4 regions of the Cupriavidus sp. 86D6 genome follow, and region 1 is predicted to be linked to each of the others. Evidence: predicted binding sites of a transcription regulator. Region 1 holds the regulator's gene; each other region holds the start of a gene.
What was found. The regulator FNR, encoded in region 1, switches genes on or off when oxygen is low (the NO sensors DNR and NnrR bind a similar motif). The targets are predictions, from matches to a motif close to TTGATNNNNATCAA.

Region 2: the regulator FNR is predicted to act here: its motif matches at 1,893-1,906, upstream of AC3G88_RS23800 (OmpW/AlkL family protein).
Region 3: the regulator FNR is predicted to act here: its motif matches at 2,300-2,313, upstream of AC3G88_RS11975 (DASS family sodium-coupled anion symporter).
Region 4: the regulator FNR is predicted to act here: its motif matches at 1,341-1,354, upstream of AC3G88_RS28460 (universal stress protein).

The regions. Positions count from the first base shown of each region.
Region 1 covers NZ_JBYPSB010000001.1:1,000,938-1,005,991, forward strand. Annotated here, with positions in the region: gene ccoG (cytochrome c oxidase accessory protein CcoG) at 1-1,105, shown strand, start outside; gene AC3G88_RS04595 (hypothetical protein) at 1,153-1,362, shown strand; gene AC3G88_RS04600 (hypothetical protein) at 1,359-1,604, shown strand; gene fnr (fumarate/nitrate reduction transcriptional regulator Fnr) at 1,688-2,413, opposite strand; gene AC3G88_RS04610 (sulfite exporter TauE/SafE family protein) at 2,499-3,266, shown strand; gene scpB (SMC-Scp complex subunit ScpB) at 3,819-4,739, shown strand; gene rluB (23S rRNA pseudouridine(2605) synthase RluB) at 4,768-5,054, shown strand, end outside.
Region 2 covers NZ_JBYPSB010000014.1:68,644-73,697, reverse strand. Annotated here, with positions in the region: gene leuA (2-isopropylmalate synthase) at 1-1,615, shown strand, start outside; gene AC3G88_RS23800 (OmpW/AlkL family protein) at 1,970-2,626, shown strand; gene AC3G88_RS23795 (AMP nucleosidase) at 2,798-4,288, opposite strand; gene AC3G88_RS23790 (GNAT family N-acetyltransferase) at 4,539-4,928, shown strand; gene AC3G88_RS23785 (NADPH-dependent F420 reductase) at 4,980-5,054, opposite strand, start outside.
Region 3 covers NZ_JBYPSB010000004.1:183,935-188,988, reverse strand. Annotated here, with positions in the region: gene AC3G88_RS11980 (complex I 51 kDa subunit family protein) at 1-618, shown strand, start outside; gene AC3G88_RS11975 (DASS family sodium-coupled anion symporter) at 662-2,167, opposite strand; gene AC3G88_RS11970 (dicarboxylate/amino acid:cation symporter) at 2,547-3,896, shown strand; gene AC3G88_RS11965 (ABC transporter ATP-binding protein) at 3,940-4,653, opposite strand; gene AC3G88_RS11960 (ABC transporter ATP-binding protein) at 4,650-5,054, opposite strand, start outside.
Region 4 covers NZ_JBYPSB010000025.1:43,344-48,397, reverse strand. Annotated here, with positions in the region: gene AC3G88_RS28465 (bestrophin-like domain) at 19-780, shown strand; gene AC3G88_RS28460 (universal stress protein) at 823-1,278, opposite strand; gene AC3G88_RS28455 (L,D-transpeptidase family protein) at 1,482-3,125, shown strand; gene AC3G88_RS28450 (YcbK family protein) at 3,151-3,717, shown strand; gene AC3G88_RS28445 (acid phosphatase) at 3,890-5,054, shown strand, end outside.

The DNA.
Region 1 (5,054 bases):
GTACGCGTGCCCACAGACCGTCTATACCGAGATCTTCATGTGGATCGAGCGCCGGGTGGAGGGTGACCGCATCGCCCGCATCCGGCTGGACGGCGATCCGTGGAGCCTGCGCAAGATTCGTCTCAAGGCGACCAAGCACGCGCTGTGGATCCTGATCGCGCTGTGGACGGGCTTTACGTTCATCGGCTATTTCGCACCGATCCGCGAACTGGGCGGCGAGGTCCTGCACTGGACCCTCGGTCCGTGGCAGGCGTTCTGGATGCTGTTCTATGCGTTTGCCACGTGGGGCAACGCCGGGTTCATGCGCGAGCAGGTGTGCAAGTACATGTGCCCGTACGCGCGCTTCCAGAGCGTGATGGTGGACCGCGACACCTACGTCGTGACCTATGACGTGGGCCGTGGCGAACCGCGCGGCAGCCGGTCGCGCAAGGCGGACCACCACGCGGCTGGCCTGGGCGACTGCGTGAACTGCAGCATCTGCGTACAGGTGTGTCCGACCGGGATCGACATCCGCGACGGCCTGCAGTACGAGTGCATCGGCTGCGGCGCGTGCATCGACGCCTGCGACCAGGTCATGGACAAGATGGAGTATCCGCGCGGGTTGATCCGGTACACATCGGAAAACGCGATGCGCAAGAAGCTGTCGGCATCGGACGCCCGCAAGCGGCTGATGCGTCCGCGCACGATTGTCTACACGGCGATCTGGCTCGCCTTGACGGCAGGCTTCGTCACATCGCTGGCCATGCGCGCGCCGCTCAAGGTCGACATCATTCGCGATCGTGGCGCGCTCGGGCGCGAAGTGGAAGGGCGCTGGATCGAAAACGTGTACCGGCTGCAACTGATCAACGCCACCGAGGCGCCGATGAAGTTTCACGTGCAGGCGCAGAGCGACGCGTTGCAGGGCATGGTCGTGGAGTACGACCATGGCGCGGAATCGCTGTCGCCCACGTCGAACCGGCTGCTGCCGATCCGGATTCGTGTGCCGATCGACGATGCGAAGCAGGGTACGCACAAGATCGAGGTGACGGTCACCGCCGAGACCGAAACCGATCGGAAAGTGGATATCCGGCAAAGCACGAGTTTCATCGTGCCTCGCGATCTGTGATGCTGTCACGGATGGTGAGCCGGGACGAATGCCAATAGGAGAGCGCAATGACCCAACACCCCGCAAAGCCCTGGTACAGGGAGCCATGGCCCTGGATTTTGATGAGTGGTCCGCTGCTGGCGATGGTCGCTTGCGGTATCACGATCTGGCTGGCAAACACCCATGCCGATGTGCCGGTGAACGATGCCACGCGCCACGGACTAGTGGTCGAGAAGGCCGGTGCCGATCGCGCTGAACCCGCTGCGAGGCGCCCATGAGACTGCGCTGGCTGATGTGGGTGCTATGGCCGGCGTTTCTGATGGGCGGTGCGGCCACGGCGGTGGTGTTCTCGGTGGTGGATCCCGGAGACCTCAGCTTCTTCGGACAACCGGTAGAAGCTTCCCGGCAGGCGATCTACACCGTTGGCTTCCTGGTCGCGTGGTTGTTCTGCGCGTTGTCCAGCGGGCTCACGCTGTACACGATGCCGGTGAAGCTCAGCGACACCGATGAACTCGAATAGCAATGCAGAACAGGCGCTGCAAACAGAAAGGCCGCGCTGGATGGCTCCGGCGCGGCCTTTGTCGTGATGCGTGGCCCTGGCTTTCAGCAGGACCGGCTGTACACCTGCTTGATGCCTGCCATATCGACGAGCTTCACATGTCGCTGACGAATCTGGATCAGGCCTGCTTCGGCAAAGCGCGAGAACAGGCGGCTGACGGTCTCGAGTTTCAGGCCCAGGTAGCTGCCGATTTCCTCGCGGCTCATGCGCAGCACGAACTCGGTGGACGAATAACCGCGCGCCGACAGACGCTCGGACATGTTGACGAGAAACGCAGCCAAACGTTCTTCGGCGCGCATCGATCCGAGCGTGATCAGCATGACCTGGTCCTGCGAGATTTCCTTGCTCATCAGGCGCAGGAACTGGCCTTGCAGCGAGGGAAGGATGCTCGACAGCGATTGCAGGTCGTCGTAGCGTACGACGCAGACTTCGGCGTCTTCCAGCGCGGTGGCGTCGGAGGCGTGCTGCATCTCGCTGAGGCCATCGAGGCCGATGACTTCACCGGGCAGATGGAAGCCCGTGATCTGTGTGCGCCCGTCTTCCATCGTGACGTGCGTCTTCAGTGTGCCAAAGCGAATGGCGTAGACCGCATTGAGCGGTTCGCCCATCCGGTAAAGCGTTTCGCCCTTGTGAACACGCACGCGTTCCTGCACGAGCGTGTCCATCTTCGCCAGGTCTTGTTGCGACATGCCCACGGGCAGGCAAAGCTGGCCCATGGCACACGTTGAGCAACGGGGCGACATCTCGGTGACGGGAATGGAAGTCAACAATTGAAGTGCTCGTTATGAATGCGCTTGCAGCGAGGGCGCGATGCAGGCATTTTACAGCGTCATGTGACGCAGAAGCGAGGAACAGTTGCCTTTTGGTGTGCTTTTAAGCGTTTTTCTGATGGCATTGCTCGGTGGCATGCATTGCGCGGCCATGTGTGGAGGAATTGCTATTGCCGCGGAGCAGAAACAGCACCGCGATGTGGCAATTGTCATACACCGTACCGCTCGTCAGTGGTGGACTGCGCTGTGCATCATGCATGCAGGCCGCATCACGACATACATGCTGCTGGGTGCGGTGATGGGTGCTGTCGGTGCGACGGCGTGGCGGCAGGAGTATCTGCCATTGCAGCGATGGCTTTATGCCGGGGGCAGCATGATGCTGGTACTCACCGGTGTGTGGCTGTTGCGTGGACGCGTGATGCGTTCCGACTGGATCGAGCGGCTCGCCTCTCTGGCCGCCGTGCACGTGGTGCAGCGTGCGCGGGCCATGACCGCCCGACTGCCGGTGCGGCTACGTGGCGAGCGTCGCGCAACGCCGCTGTTGCGCCGATACGGTATGGGTCTGGCCTGGGGGCTGGTGCCTTGCGGAATGATCTATGGCGCATTGGCGCTGGCACTGCTGGCAGGCAACGCGGTGTCGGGCGCGCTGGTGATGGGCGCGTTCGGGCTCGGCACGCTGCCCAACCTGCTGGTGATCTCCGGGCTGTCGGGGTACCTGCGGCAACTCTCGCGCAAACCTGTGGTGCGGGTCGCGTCGGGGCTGCTGGTGATCGGCTTCGGCGTGCTCGGCGTGGCCCGGTCGATCTGGCTCCCGGACACGCTGGCCCAACACGGCTTTTGCGTGGTGTTCTGAATCGGCCACAAGGGCGGGTTGCGGGCGGGGCCGGGAATGCCATACAATCGACGGAACCACGGTATCGCGCCGCACCATTGCTCGGGGCGCCGCTGGGGCCGCATTCCTGATCTGGGGAGCGTGCCCAGGGTTTTTGGCCACTCCGGTGCGCCGAGAACGTCTCAACAGTCCATCCGGTTCAAAAGATCTGGTTAAAAGACCGGCTGCGGTTGGGAAATGGCGCCGGTCAGGGCAGGGTTGCCTGAGCCGATACCGTTTTGTTTCTTGCCGTCTTGGCCATCTGGTGGCCCTGGCGAATGTCCGCCCCGAAGGGAGAAGGCGCGACGCAAGAGGTCCGTTGACTGGTGAAACTGGCCAGCGCCGGACGATCTCCTGCCGGATCGACCCGGCATTTCGATGCAAAAGAACGAGGTGCGCACGGCTGCGCTGCATTAGGCAGGCGAGCTGGCTGCGCGATGAAATGGCGGCGGCTTCGGCCTCGCTGTATCTGCAATCTCCAGTGCTCCGGGATTCGTCCGGGGGCAGGTGCAAAGACAGGCTGCACGCAATCACATGAATACCCAAGAGGCGAAGATCGTCCTCGAGACCGCGCTGATCTGTGCGCAGGAGCCGCTGCGCGTTGGCGATCTGCGACGGTTGTTTGCCGACGACGTCGGTGCCGACACGATCCGAGTGCTGCTCGAGGAACTGCGGCAGGACTGGCAGCCGCGCGGGGTCGAACTCGTGGCGCTGGCCAGCGGCTGGCGCTTCCAGAGCCGCCCCGAGATGCGGGAATTTCTCGACCGGCTGAATCCGGAAAAGCCCCCCAAGTACTCGCGTGCGGTCATGGAGACCCTGGCGATCATCGCGTATCGCCAGCCTGTCACCCGTGGCGATATCGAGGAAATCCGGGGCGTGACGGTCAGCACGGACGTGATCAAGAAACTCGAGGATCGCAGCTGGATCGAAGTCATCGGCCATCGCGACGTGCCCGGTCGTCCCGCCTTGTACGCGACGACCAAGGCGTTCCTGGATGACCTTGGCCTGCGTTCGCTGGACGAACTGCCCCCGCTGGAGGATGCCCAGGCGCAGGCGCAAGCGGCGCTCCTGGAGCAGCAGGCCATCGATTTTGAAGAAATCGCCACGGCTAACCCGCCTGCCGGCGACGAGGAAGCGTTTGCCGAACCGGCAGCCGCGTTGACCGTCGAGGCCGCCGGGCCGGAGGTGGGCGCCGGGCCTGTCGAGGCGGGACAGCAACACGAAGCGGGGCCTGCCGCCCCCAGCGAGGAAGTCGCCGACGGCGATGCCTCCGAAGACGATATCAGCGCCGCCCGGATGCCTGAAGACGACGGGCAGGAAGACGCGCCGGTGGCTCATGCCAACGGCTTCCACATGGACACCGGGGCGCCCGAAGCGGCGCCCGCCGACCCTGCGGACCGGAATGGCGATATGCCGTTCTCGACCGAGGACGACGACGAGCGTGTGTCCAACTGAACAACATGCAACATCGATAGTGAATACTTTGTCTGATTCCGCTGAGCAAGACGTCCGCCAGCCGGACGTGCCGGGTGACACCGGCGCCCCCGATACGGGAAATGACGCCGACGGCGCGCCGCGCCGCAAGGGGCTCCGCCGCGGTTTGCGCAATCTGGTGGCTTCGCGCCGCCAGGCCGCGCAGGATCGGGACGCGGGTCGCGCCGATGGCGACGCGCCGGCACCGGCCGAGGGGGGCGAAACCGCCCAGCCCGCCGCGCCGCGTAGCCGTGGTCGCCGCAAGCCGGCGCCTGCCGCCGATGCCGGTGCGCCAGA
Region 2 (5,054 bases), on a different contig from region 1:
CCAGATCACCCGCGCACCGCGCTGGATGAGCACCGATCTGCGCGACGGCAACCAGGCGCTGATCGAGCCGATGAACAGCGCCCGCAAGCTGCGCTTCTTCGAACAGCTGGTGAAGGTCGGTCTCAAGGAAATCGAGGTCGCGTTCCCGTCTGCATCGCAGACCGATTTCGATTTTGTCCGCATGCTGATCGAGGAAGACCGCATTCCGGACGACGTCACCATCGTGGTGCTGACCCAGGCGCGCGATGACCTGATCCGCCGCACCGTGGAATCGGTGCGCGGCGCCAAACGCGCCACCGTGCACCTGTACAACCCGATCGCCCCGGCCTGGCGGCGCATCGTGTTCAATGCGTCGCGCGACGAGATCAAGGAGGTGGCCGTGTCCGGCACGCGCCTGATCCGCGAGCTGACCGATGCCATGCCGGAAACAGCCTGGTCGTACGAATACTCGCCCGAGACCTTCAGCCTGGCCGAGCTCGATTTCTCGCTGGAAGTATCTGACGCGGTGTCGGCCGTCTGGCAACCGGATGCCACGCGCCCGATGATCCTGAACCTGCCCACCACGGTGGAATGCAGCACGCCCAACATCTTTGCCGACCAGATCGAATGGATGCATCGGCATCTGGCGCGACGCGAACACATCGTGCTGTCCGTCCATCCGCATAACGACCGCGGCACCGCCGTGGCCGCCGCCGAACTGGCCGTGATGGCCGGCGCCGACCGCGTGGAAGGCTGCCTCTTCGGCAACGGCGAACGCACCGGCAACGTCGATCTGGTCACGCTGGCGCTGAATCTTTACACCCAGGGCGTAGACCCCGAACTCGATTTTTCCGATATCGACGAAGTGCGCCAGTGCGTGGAACACTGCAACCAGCTGCCCGTGCACCCGCGCCATCCGTACGTGGGCGACCTGGTCTTCACGGCCTTTTCCGGCTCTCACCAGGACGCCATCCGCAAGGGCTTTGCGCAGCAGAAGCCTGACGCCATCTGGGAAGTGCCCTACCTGCCGATCGACCCCGCCGACCTGGGCCGCAGCTACGACGCGGTCATCCGCGTGAACAGCCAGTCGGGCAAGGGCGGCATGGCGTATCTGCTGGAGCAGGCCCATGGCATCTTCATGCCGCGCCGCCTGCAGATCGAATTCAGCCGCGCGGTGCAGGTGATGACCGACCAGACCGGGCTCGAAGCCAGTGCAGAGGACCTCTACGCGCTGTTCCGCCGCGAATACCTCGACGTAGAGGCGCCGCTGCGCTATGTGTCGCACCGCATGGTGTCGACCCGCGACAACGCCGTGGAAATCGAGATGGAAGTGACACGCGACGGGCAGCCCGTGCGGGTGCGCGGTGCGGGCAACGGGCCCATCGACGCCACCGTCGATGCGTTCTCACGCGGCCTGGGCATTGCCGTGCGGGTGATGGACTATCACGAGCACGCCATGACCACTGGCGCCGATGCCAATGCGGCCTGCTATGTGGAAGTTCGTGTTGGCGATTCGCCGACGGGCTTTGGCGCCGGCGTGGACGCCAGCATCGTCACGGCATCGCTGAAGGCCATGGTGTCGGGTGTCAACCGGCATCTGCAGGCGCAGGATCAGGACCAGGCCGAGGCGGCTTGATCCGCGGCTTGCGCTGATCGTCCGATCTGGCGGAAAAACGGTGTGCCCTGCCCCCACAGGGCACACCTGAAAAGACGTCCTGGCGGACGCCCACGACATGCGCGGTGCACAACCACGAGCCCACAGCGTACGGGCCGCAACGCGCGGGCGCCACGAATAAATCCGCATGTCCATAGAAGCATTCACCGCGTGTCGCAAGCCCCTGCCGGGCTGCGCCACCGCCGGTGTCGCGCATTGACGACGCAGTTCCATCCAATTTGCGTGGGCTGCACTTCACTTGTCCTGCATCAAGGTTTGGGGGCCTCGCTCAAGACACACTGGTCGCACTTTTTCGATGTTTTGTGCCTGACCAACATGACCACTGCAACTTCTCCCCGCCGCAAGACCCTCGTTTCCTCGATCTGCATGGCGCTCGCCGCCGCCACCTTCGGCAGCATTTCCGCGCCCGCCATTGCCGCTGACGAAGCGCAGGGCAACTGGATGGTCCGCCTGCGCGGCACCTATCTGGACATGGCCAACAAGTCGGATCCCGTGGGTGGGGTGGGTGCATCGGATCGCATCCACGTCAACAACAAGTGGATCCCGGAAGTCGATATCACCTACTTCATCGTCCCGCATATCGCGGCCGAACTGGTGCTGACCATTCCGCAGAAGCAGGACGTAAGCCTTGACGGCACGAAGATCGGCACGTTCAAGCACCTGCCGCCGAGCCTCCTGCTGCAGTACCACTTCCTGCCGAACGGCACGTTCCGCCCGTACGTCGGGGCCGGCGTGAACGCGACGCGCATCTATGGCGCCGATCTGGCCGGTGGCACGCTGGGTCTGGACAAGTGGAGCGTGGGTCCGGCCCTGCAGATCGGCATGGACTACAAGCTCACCAAGAACTGGTTCCTGAACGTGGACGCCAAGAAGGTCTGGATTTCCAGCAACGTCTACGCCAATGGTGTCAAGGTGTCGACGGTCAGCCTCGACCCGTGGCTGTTCAGCGCCGGCGTGGGCTATCGCTTCTGAGGGGTCTACGAAATTAAGGTTTTTCCGAGACTTTCCACTTTGTCTCCTCGAGGGAAGGCCGCCTAACCGACGTCCTTCCCGCCTCACTGCGCGCGGCAACGCCGCGCGCTTTTTTATTTCTGTTTCCCGTCGAAGGGCGTGAGGCCGGCCATGGTCTCCGGGCCCCCGGCGTTAGCGGAACGCCGGTTCGTCGAAGCTGCGCAACTTGCGCGAGTGCAGTTCCTCGACGCCGTTCTCGCGCAGGATGCGGATGGCTTCCAGGCCGATCGTCATGTGCTGGCTGACGCGCTGGCGGTAGAACGCGTTGGCCATGCCGCGCAGTTTCAACTCGCCATGCAGTGGCTTGTCGGATACGCACAGCAACGTGCCATAGGGTACGCGCAGGCGGAAGCCATTGGCAGCCACGGCCGCGCTTTCCATGTCGATCGCAATCGCGCGCGACTGGTTGAAGCGCGCGTACAGCGCCTTCGACTTCAGCTCCCAGTTACGGTCGTCGGTCGATACCACCGTGCCGGTGCGCATGCGCGTCTTCATCTCGGTGCCGGACAAACCCGTCACGCGGGCCACCGCTTCCTGCAGCGCCACCTGGATTTCGGCGATCGGGGGCACCGGCACCCACGGCGGCAGGTCGTGGTCCAGCACATGATCGTCGCGCACGTAGGCGTGCGCCAGCACGTAATCGCCCAGTTGCTGCGAGCGGCGCAGTCCGCCGCAGTGGCCCACCATCAGCCAGCAATGTGGCCGCAAGACGGCCAGGTGGTCGGTCATGGTCTTGGCGTTCGACGGCCCCACGCCGATGTTCACCAGCGTCACGCCGAGCCCGTCCTCGCGCACCAGGTGATAGGCCGGCATCTGCGGCAGCGCCTTTGGGCGCGACGCGTCGTCAGGTTCGACGCCGCCCAGGTCCTGCACCACATCGCCCGGCTCGACAAACCGCACATAGCCGTCGCCACCGTCACCAGACATCAGGTTGCGCCCCAATGTCACGAACTCGTCGACATATCGCTGATAGTTCGTGAACAGCACGAACCGCTGGAAGTGATGCGGCGCCGTGCCCGTGTAGTGGTAAAGCCGCTGCAGCGCCAGGTCCACGCGTTCGGCCGGGAACAGCGACAACGGCCAGGCTTCGCCCGGTGTGGGCTCGTAGGTGCCGTTGGCAATCGAATCGTCGATGCGGCTCAGCTCGGGCAGCACGAACGAGGCTTCCAGTTCGCGGGCCTGGGTGTAGCTGATGTCGGTGGTCGATGCCTCGATCACGAACGGCAGCGGAATCGGCCGGCGCGACAGGCCCACCACCACCGGCACGCGGTGATAGCGCATCAGCCGTTCGATCTGGTCGCGGTAGTAGTCGCACAGCAGATCCGGCCGCGTGACCGTGGTGCCGTACACCCCGGGGTAGGCCACCGTGCCCCACGACGGGCGGCTGTCGGTGACCATGGTTTCCAGGTTGACGGAGATGCCGAGATACGGGTAGCACGCGTGGGCCGCCGATGGCAGCGGCTTGCCCTTGGCAAACGCGTCGAAGCGCGCACGCACGGCCGCCACGGAACTGTCGTAGATCTCGCGGATACGCGCCATGGCGCTATCGGCATTGCTGAACTCGGCCAGCTGATCGGCCGGGTGTGCGGAGGAGAAGATGGGGGCGTTCATGGCAGCCATCATACCGCCAGCTTCCGGCGCGCGACAGGCCGTTGCGCGCCGCGCATCGGGACGCGCCCGTGCGTGCGGACGGTCGCATTTTGCGGACAAAGTTGTTTGACGCCGCCGCATCGGCTTCGCTACACTCTGCGCCGAAATGCGCGACGAATTGTCGCGACATATCGCGCGAAAACGCGGCGCAGCCGCTCTGCGCCCCCCCACTTCTGGAGGGTCTGCATGCATGCGCTCCGGAATCACGCAGGAGGAATTGTCGATGGAAATCCGTAATCCGTTGCCCGCAGAGGTGGAGGCGGCCCGGCTGCTGCTGGCTGCCAACGGTTGGGAACAACGGGTCGGCAATCCCGAGCGGTTCGCGCAACTGATCGCCAACTCCCAACGCGTGGCGGTAGCGGTGGAAAACGGCGAGGTCATCGGCTTCGCCCGAGCACTCTGCGACGATATCTCCAACGGATACATCTCGATGGTCGCCGTGGCGCCCCAGCATCGACGCCGCGGCATCGGCCGCGCTTTGCTGCGCCACGTGATGGGCAACGACCCGGACATCACCTGGGTCCTGCGCGCAGCGCGCTCCTCGGAAGCCGCATTCTTCGGCCAACTGGGCTTCACGCCATCGATGGTGGCCATGGAGTGGCGCCGGCGCTAACGCGCTGCCCGTTCGCCCCCCACCGCGCCGGCCGGCAACGGCCAGTCCATACTACGGCTGGTCCATCACACGGCGAAATTCTTCGGCAGTCCCCATCTGGCGGAACAGCTTGCCACCGGGCGCGAA
Region 3 (5,054 bases), on a different contig from region 1:
GAGACGCTGGCCCACGTGCCGGGCATCCTGCGCCATGGCGCACAGTGGTATCGCGATCTCGGTCTCGGCAAGGCGGTGGGCACGAAACTCTACTCCCTGTCAGGCGACGTACTGCGCCCGGGCCTGTATGAACTTCCGATGGGGACGAGCCTGGAATCGCTGGTGTTCGGGCACGGCGGCGGCATGCTGCAGGGCAAGGAGTTCAAGGCGGTCTTTACGGGAGGCCCTTCCAACACCCTGCTGACCAAGCGCGACCTGGACGTCGCGCTCGATTTCGATTCGGTGCGTCAGCGGCGTTCCAGCCTGGGCACAGGGGCCATGATCGTCGTCTCGGAAGGCACCAGCATCGTCCGCAAGGTTGCGGAGTACGTGAGCTTCTTTGCCCAGGGGTCGTGCGGCCAGTGCCCGTCGTGCAAGGGCGGCACCTTTCAGCTGATGCGGCTGCTCAACCGGATCGACACCGGCCGTGGGGTGCGGGCAGACCTCGATGCGCTGGAAAACCTCTGCAGCATCCTGCCGGGCAGCGGCCGCTGCGGACTGATCGACGGTGCGGTGACGGTGGTGGAAAGCTCCATGCACCAGTTTCGCGAGGAATACGAAACCCTGCTGATGACCTGACGGCGCCGGACGGCCACGCAAGCCGCCCGACGACCGGCCGGTTTCACCAGAAGCCCAGCACCTTCCACCAAAGGCCCCCGACCACGGCGAAGACCACCAGCTCGAACACGCACATCACCGCGCCGGTCCGCCACCACTGGCCCAGCGTGACGTAGCCGCTGCCAAAGATGATCGGCGACGTGCCAGTCGCGTAGTGGGTCAGCGTCATCATGATCGCCGACCCGGCGGTCATCATCAGCATGAACGGGGGGATGTACTCCGGCGGGATCAGATGCGCGCCGACCGTCAGGAATGCCAGCATCATGGCGCTGATATGGGCCGTGGTACTGGCGAACAGGTAGTGCGAGAACACGAACGCCAGCACCAGCACGGCCGCAATCCCCTTCCATTCCATACCGCTGGCGGAGATGGCGTCGCGCATGTCGGCCGAGAACCAGGCGATCACACCCAGCTTGTTGAGTTGCTCGGCCAGCATCACCAGGGCACCGAACCAGACCAGCGTGTCCCAGGCGCTCTTTTCGGACAGCACATCGTCCCAGTCGATCGTCCCGGTGATGATCAGCGCAAAGAGGCCAAGAAAGGCCACGACGGTCGGGTCAAGCGTGTAGGCGGACCCGAAGATCATGGCGGGCAGATTGGCCCACAGGATCAGCATCATCGCGAATACGCCCATCATGACGCGTTCCTTGCCGCTCAGCGGCCCCATGCGCGCAAGCTCGCCGCGGGCGTAGTCGACCGCATTGGGCGTGACCTTCAGTTCCGGTGGCGATAGCAGGTAGATGATCAGCGGCATGACAAGCAGGCAGAGCAAGCCCGGCAGCAGCATGCACAGCGCCCAGGTGGTCCAGGTCAGGTGCAGCGCCTGGCCGCTGGCCTTGGCCACGTAGTCCACCACCAGCGGGTTCGGCGCCGTGGCCGTCAGGAACATGGCCGAGGTAATCGGGTTGGCGTGGTAGTTCACCAGCGCCAGGTATGTGCCGACCTTGCCCTGCGTCCCCTTGGCGGGGTCGGAGTCGAAGGCGCCGGCGATCGATCGCATGATCGGATGGACGATGCCGCCTCCGCGCGCCGTATTGCTGGGGGTGAATGGCGCCAGCACCAGTTCGCAGATGGTGAGTCCGTATCCGATGCCAACCGTGCGCTTGCCCAGCAGGGCAATGAACATCAGGCCGATCCGGTTGCCCAGCCCCGTCTTCTTCAGTCCGCGCGAGATCAGGATCGCCACGACGATCAGCCAGATCAGCGGATTCGAGAAACTGCTCAGTGCGTCGGCAATGGCGCCCTTCGACGTCGGCGACGTCACCTGTGCGAGCGACACGATCACGATCGCCATCATGGCCATCACGCCAATTGGCATGACCTTGAGGATGATGGCGACAATCGTGGTCAGGAAGATCGCCACCAGATGCCAGGCCTCGGGTTTCAGCCCTTCGGGCGCCGGGAGCAGCAGCAGCGTGACCAGAACAGCCGTGGCGATGATGGCGGGCGTCAGCCGAAACGGCACGACTGACATGAAGTAGCGATACATCGCTATCACCTTGGACAGCATTGCTTGGACCTCCCTGCTTGAAATGCGGCAAATATCAGTGTCTCGATGGCCGATTACCGGCCTGTGCGCTCTTCAATATGTGGCGTCCACGCGCTTCCCACAATGGACTTTGGTCCACATCCCGCCCTGGAGTTGACGCAAGTCATCAACTGATCACGCTCCAAGTGTCTTTTTGTACACACGCGTGGATCAGCGGGCCGGGTCCTGTCCCGGGGCCCAGTTGCGGACCTAGGTCTTTCGGTCCATACCCAAGCCCAACTGCGCGGCACTAAGCTCGCCTTAGCGTGTTTCCGGAATACGGCCCGAGGCTCGAGCGAGATGGCCAAGACGACGCGGTCGATGTCCGGCTTCCGACACTGAACCAGCAATGGAGACGAACATGGAAAAAGCCGAACATTCAAAGCCGCTCTACAAGTCTCTCTACTTTCAGGTCATTACCGCCATTATTCTTGGCGTCATTCTGGGACACTTCTTTCCCCAAACCGGCGAGGCCATGAAGCCGCTGGGCGACGGCTTCATCAAGCTGATCAAGATGATCATCGCGCCGATCATCTTCTGCACGGTCGTGGTGGGCATCGCCGGCATGGAGGACATGAAGAAGGTCGGCAAGACCGGCGGCCTGGCGCTGCTCTATTTCGAGGTGGTCAGCAGCATTGCGCTGCTGGTCGGCCTGTTGATCATCAATATCGTCAAACCAGGGGCAGGCATGAACGTCGACCCTGCCACCCTCGACACCAAGGGCATCGCCGCCTATACCGGCCCTGGAAAGATGCAGGGCACCGTGGAGTTCCTGATGAACGTCATCCCGAATACGGTGGTGGATGCGTTCGCCAAGGGAGAAATCCTTCAGGTACTGCTATTTGCCGTGATGTTCGGCTTTGCGCTGCACAGGTTCGGGGGGCGCGGCACGCTGGTTTTCGACTTCATCGAAAAATTCTCGCACGTGTTGTTCGCCATCGTCGGGTACATCATGAAGGTCGCGCCGATCGGGGCGTTCGGCGCCATGGCATTCACCATCGGCAAATACGGCGTGAGTTCGCTGCTCCAGCTTGGCCAGCTGATGGCCACGTTCTACGCTACCTGCCTGCTTTTCATCTTCGTCGTGCTCGGGTCCATCGCACGATTCCATGGGTTCTCGATCTGGAAGTTCATCAAGTACATCAAGGAAGAGCTGCTGATCGTGCTCGGCACGTCGTCCTCGGAATCGGTGTTGCCCCGGATGATGGCCAAGCTCGAAAACCTGGGCGCCCGCAAGTCAGTAGTCGGCCTGGTGATCCCGACTGGCTATTCCTTCAATCTGGATGGCACCTCGATCTACCTGACCATGGCAGCGGTCTTCATCGCTCAGGCCACCAATACCGACATGACCTTCACCCAGCAGATCACCTTGCTGTTGGTGCTGCTCCTGACCTCGAAGGGCGCCGCGGGCGTGACCGGCAGCGGCTTCATCGTACTGGCGGCCACGCTTTCCGCGGTGGGACATGTGCCGGTCGCGGGGCTTGCCCTGATTCTTGGCATCGACCGGTTCATGTCCGAGGCACGCGCCCTGACCAACCTGATCGGCAACGGCGTCGCCACGGTCGTCGTGGCAAAGTGGACCGGCGACCTGGACGTCGAGCGGATGCACAGCCGGCTTGACGGCGAGACCGATATCGAAGCGGATGAGCCGGAAGTCGTACTCGATCAGGTCGCGGCGCGCGTGCCGGCCGCTGACACCCGGCACAGATAGGCCAGGCGGCAGCCAGGGCTCCCGATATCTTGCGTGAAACTGTTCACACTTCCAGCCATTCCTTCCGGATCTGGGCATTGGCCTTCAGTGCCGCGGGCGTGCCCTCGAACACGATATGCCCGTGGCCCATCACGTAGACGCGCTGCGAGATGTCCAGCGCAATGGCCAGTTTCTGCTCGATCAGCAGCACCGACACGCCGCGCTCCTTGAGCGTCTTGAGGAAGTCGCCCACCAGCGTGACGATCATCGGTGCCAGGCCCTCGGTGGGCTCGTCGATCAGGATCAGGTCGGGATCGCCCATCAGCGTGCGGCATAGCGTCAGCATCTGCTGCTCGCCGCCGGACAGCACGCCCGCCGACGTGTTCTCGCGCTCCTTGAGCCGCGGGAACATGCGGTACATGTCCTCCACACTCCAGCGCGGCTTCTGCTGGCGCGGATTGCGCTTCTCGCCCAGCAGCAGGTTCTGCCGCACGGTCAGCGTCGGGAAGATGTCGCGGTTCTCGGGCACATAGCCGATGCCGGCATGGGCGATCTCGAATGTACGCCGTCCCAGGATTTCGTCGCCACGAAAGCGCACGGACCCTTCCGCCTTGACCATGCCCAGGATGGCCTTGGCCATGGTCGAGCGTCCCACGCCGTTGCGGCCCAGCAGCGCCACGATCTCGCCTTCGTCGACACGGGCATCCACGCCGTGCAGGATATGGCTCTTGCCGTAATAGGCGTGCAGCCCGGTGACTTCCAGCATGGGCTTGCTCATTCGTGGGCTCCTGCCAGCGCGGGTTCATCGAGCGACGTGCCCAGATAGGCTTCCTTGACGCGGCGGTTGTTGCGGATGGCCTCCGGCGTATCGGTAGCGATGACCTCGCCGTACACCAGCACCGAAATCCGGTCGGCCAGGCCGAACACCACGCTCATGTCGTGCTCCACCATGACCAGCGTCTTGCCTACCGTCACCTTGCGGATCAACTCCACGGCATGGTCCGATTCGGAGCGACTCATGCCGGCGGTGGGCTCGTCCAGCAGGATGACCTCGGCGCCGCCGGCGATGGTGATGCCGATCTCCAGCGCCCGCTGCTCCGCATAGGTCAGCAGACCGGCCTGCGTGTTGCGGCGGTGCTGCATGCCGATCAGTTCCAGCACCTCGTCGGCGCGCGCCTT
Region 4 (5,054 bases), on a different contig from region 1:
ACCGATCTGGGACGTGCCATGCGACCGCTCATCAGCCATCCAGGCCTGCTGTTTGTCGTGCTGCTGGTATTGATGGGCATTGCCACGGCCATCGGCGCGCCGGTGCTGCGCCGCATGCGTCCGCTGGGCAGCGACGGCCGCGACGACTTCAACATCATCCAGGGGGCCACGCTGACGCTGTTGGCCCTGCTGATCGGGTTCACGCTGTCGATGGCCGTGGGCCGGTACGACCAGCGCAAGAACCTGGAGGAAGAGGAAGCCAACGCGATCGGCACCGAGTATCTGCGCGTGGAATTGCTCGAACGGGACACCGACGCGCTCAAGTCGTTGCTGGTGCGCTATCTGGACCAGCGTATCCACTACTACCTGACCCGCGATAAGGCGCAAGTCGACGACATCGAGGCCGCGACGGCGCAGATCGAAGACGAGATGTGGAAGCGGGTGCGTGACGGCGCCCGTACGGCGCCGAATCCGATCACGGCGCTGGCGGTGGCCGGCATGAACGACGTGATCAATTCGCAGGGCTATACGGAAGCGGCCTGGCGCAATCACATACCGCTGGCGGCCTGGGGGCTGATGATCATCATCGCCTTCTGCAGCAGCCTGATGCAGGGCTACGGCGCGCGCACCGAGAGCACCAAGATCGTTCTCCTGCTGGTGGTGCCGCTGACCGTGTCGTTGTCGCTGGCGCTGATCGCCGACATTGACAGCCCCCGGGGCGGGCTTATCCGGGTCATGCCGCAGAATCTGCTCAGCCTGCAGGTATCGTTGAAACGCTAGCCCGGATCGTCGCCGCTGGGCGAGCCGGGCCGGGGGGACACATCAATGCACGGTCTCGCCGCGAATCAGCAGGACTGGCTTGCTGGACTTCGAAATCACGCCTTCCGACACGCTGCCCATGATCACGCGCCGCATGCCACGCCGGCCATGGGTGCCCATGATGATCAGATCGGCCGGCCAATGATCGGCGCATTTGACGATGGTCCCGGAGATATTGCCGGGGGACACTGGCTTTTCGGCCAGTTCGGTCAGGCAGCGGACATTGGCATTCTCGAAGCGCCGCGCAGCGGTAGCCAGGGCCTTCTGGCCCACGTCAATCATGCCGCCCACGATCTGGCTGGGGTCAATATGGGCGTACTCGAAGAACAGTTCGCTGTCGTCCACCACGAACAGCACTTTGACTTCGGCCGACAGTTGCTTCGCCAGCCCCACTGCCTGCGAAATGGCCAGTTCCGACGATGGGCCGCCGTCCACTGCCACGAGAATCCGTTCGTACATCGATCCACCTCCGCATTGACGTTGTCGCTGTAGACAGCATAGTTCGCGGCGTGGCTTGTTAATTGACCTGTGTCAAACGCTAGTCAATAGCAGAAACTTTGTTTTCAGATGTACCAAGGGAGGGATACGTCACGATGTTCGGATACGATACGCAAAGGACAAACGCTATCGACCTTCATACGATGACTGTTGCCCCTGCAGCCATGCCAGCCTCGACGGCGACCGCCACGGCCGTTTGTTTGCGGCGCCTTTCGCACATTGCCGCGCGGTTTTCCGCGCCTGTCCCCGCTCGCATTGCATGCCTTGCCAGTGCCGGCACGGCCTGGCTGCTGTGCAGTGCTTCGCCGACGTGGGCCCAGCCGCCGCAGGGCCTGCTCTGGTTTGCCGATGGGCGCCCCTCGCAGGCGGCGCAAGCCGCGGTCAAGGCATTGAATGGGGCCAGTACCGATGGGCTGGAGCCGCGCGACTACGACGCCGATGGCCTGCAGCGCGCATTGGCGCAGCTGGTCGATGCCCCGACGCCAGCATCGGACGCGGCGCAACGCTTTGACGGTGCCCTGACGGGTGCCATGAAGCGATATCTGACCGATCTGCATCGGGGTCGCGTCGATCCGCGCAAGGTCCACGCGAATTTCTCGCTCGGCAATCTGCCCCCGTTCGATCCGGAAAGCTACTTGCGCAACGCCATGGAGGCCAACCGGCTGGCCGACGCGATGCGCGAAGCCGCCCCGTCGTTCCCGCTCTACGGCACGCTGCGCGACGCGCTGGCGAAGTATCGCAGGCTCGCCGCCGAGCCGTTCTGGAAGACGCCCCTGCCCGCCGTTGCCGGCGGCAAGCTGACGCCCGGACAGTCCTACGCCGGCCTGCCGCAACTGGCACAACGGCTGCAAGCCCTGGGCGACCTGTCACCAGACACGCCGGTACCACAGCGTTACGAAGGCGCGCTGGTCGATGCCGTCAAGGCGTTCCAGACGCGCCACGCGCTCGATGCCGATGGCGTGATCGGCGCGGGCACGCTGGCCCAGCTCAACGTCACGCCGGCCGCGCGCGTCGACCAGATCGTGCTGACGATGGAGCGCCTGCGCTGGACGCCGCTGGCAGAAGGCCCGCGCATGATCGTGGTCAACGTTCCCGAATTCGTGCTGCGCGCCTACGACTACGACGAAGGCAAGCTGGACATCAGGCTGGAGATGAAGGTCATCGTGGGCAAGGCGCTCGATACGCGCACGCCGCTGTTCAAGGAGGACATGCGCTATATCGAGTTCAGCCCCTACTGGAACGTGCCGTCGTCGATCGCGCGCAAGGAGGTCATCCCGAAATCCCAGCGCGATCCCGGCTATTTCACGCGGCAGGGCTTCGAGTTCGTCTACGGCACCCAGGCGAATGCCACGTTCAGCCAGGCCAATGTCGATGCGGTGCTGAACGGGCAGGCGCGCATCCGCCAACGGCCCGGCCCGCTCAATGCGCTGGGGGACATCAAGTTCATCTTCCCGAACAACCAGGCCATCTATTTGCACCACACGCCCACGCCGGAACTGTTCAAGCGCGGCCGGCGCGATTTCAGTCACGGCTGTATCCGCGTGGAAGACCCTGTCGCGCTGGCGCAATTCACGCTTCAGGGCATGCCCGAATGGACCCCGGCCCGTATCCGTGAGGCAATGACGGCGGGCAAGTCGAAGACCATTGCGCTACAGCAACCGGTGCCGGTGGTGCTGGCCTATGGCACTGCCATTGCGCGCGCCGACGGGCGGGTATACTTCGTGCCTGACATTTACGGACAGGACAAACTGCTGGACCAGGCGCTGCGGCAGCGCACGGGTGCCAAGCCTGCCGTACGGCCTTCATGAATGCCGCGCCGTTGTAAAAGTTTCCATGTCCGATTCCAGTTCCAGCCAGCGTCGCCGTTTTTTTCATCGTGCAGGTGCCATCGCGCTAGGCGCGGGCCTGTCCACGCTGGCACCTCGCGCCGCCCTGGCGGCGTTGGGTCCCGATGCCCGCTCGCTGTCCTTCGAACACACCCATACCGGCGAGCACCTTTCGCTGGTCTATGCCATGGGCGATCAGGTTCTGCCCCAGGCGCAGACCTCGCTCAACCACTTTCTGCGCGATCACTACTCGGGCACGGTCGGTGAAATCGACCCGAAGCTGTTCGGTCTGCTGTTCTCGCTGCGGCGCGAATTGGGTAGCGACGCCCCGTTCCAGGTGATTTCGGGCTACCGCTGCCCCTTGACCAACGAGCGCCTGCGCAAGACGCGTGGCGGTGGTGTCGCCAGGCGCAGCCTCCACATGGATGGCATGGCCATCGACATCCGGCTGCCAGGCGTGGCGCTGGCCGACCTGCGCGATGCGGCGCAGACGCTGCAGGCGGGTGGTGTCGGCTTCTACAAGTCCGAGAACTTCGTCCATGTGGACACGGGGCGCGTACGAAGCTGGGGCTAGGTGCGAAGCCGAGCGGGCCGATCGCCCACACGGATATGTCAGCACCATGTCCGGAAACCGAATCCTCCATCGATGAGGGGCGGCGATTGTTTCACATGTATGACATGAGACGTCCCTAGACTGCGTCCTGTTTCGACGGCCTGCCCGCCGTTTTTTTTCAGAGGACCCTGTCATGTCTCTTTCCCGGCCCGGGATTCCATCGGCCATTACGGTCGCCTGCCTTGCCTTCCTGCTCAGCGCCTGCGGCGGCGACGACAACAACAGCCAAAGCGCCTCTACCGCCACGCCGCTGGCCGTGCCGGCGCCGCCGGCCGATCCCGGCTTCGTCGACAGCGCCCCCGTACAGGCGTCGGTGCTGCCGTTTGTCGACAACATCGCCACCAACCAGCGCGGTGACGCACGCTATGCGACCGTCGACACCAATGCCGGCGTCCGCGTGGTCAAGGGTTTCCTCGATGTCTGGGAGCCGCTGACGCGGCTGGTGGACGCCGGTGCGCCGGCCGCGGCCAACGGCAGCTTTCCGGCCGTCGCGGCGTCCGCGTGGACCGGCTTGCCGAACGACGGCACGGCCGGTGGTTCGGTGACCAACGCCACCGTGCACAATGCGAACATCCGGTACGTCATCAACGCCACCACGCAGCGCACGGCCGCGCAGGCCGAGGCCGCCTACTTCGACGACCGCCGAGGCAAGAACTACAGCGTGACCGACGGCATGGGCCCGCTCACGGCAGCATGGCGAGCCGCTGCCCAGCAGACCACGACCATTACCAGCGTTCCGGCCGACGCCAACACCGTCAAGTATGACGATGGCGGCAACAACGCCGGGGTGGCCGGCGCCGGCAACGCGGCGTTCGGCGACGTGATCACGATGGTCAACAAGGTGGGCGACAACGCCTCGACCGAGCCAGCCAAGCGCTTCTACAAGTACGCCCGTCCGTACCGCTGGAGTTCCAGCGTGGTCCTGGCGCCGACGCTGGTGCCGGCCATCAGCACCGATCCCACGACCGACGGCGGCTTCATCAGCGGCCACACGGCCGAGGCGCTGCGCAATGCCGTGGTGATGGCCTACCTGGTTCCGGAGCGGTTCCAGGAAATGCTGAGCCGCGGCATGGAACTGGGCGAAAACCGCATCCTCGCGGGCATGCATTCGCCGCTCGACGTGATCGGCGGCCGCATGCTTGGCATTGCCTCGGCAGCGGCCAACCTCTATGCACCGGCCAACGCCACGCTGAAGGCCTCGGCCTATGCCCAGGCCCATACCACGCTGATGGCGGCCACCGGCACCACGCCGGCCACCTTCCGCACCTTCGCTCAGTCGGGTACCGCCAGCAACGACC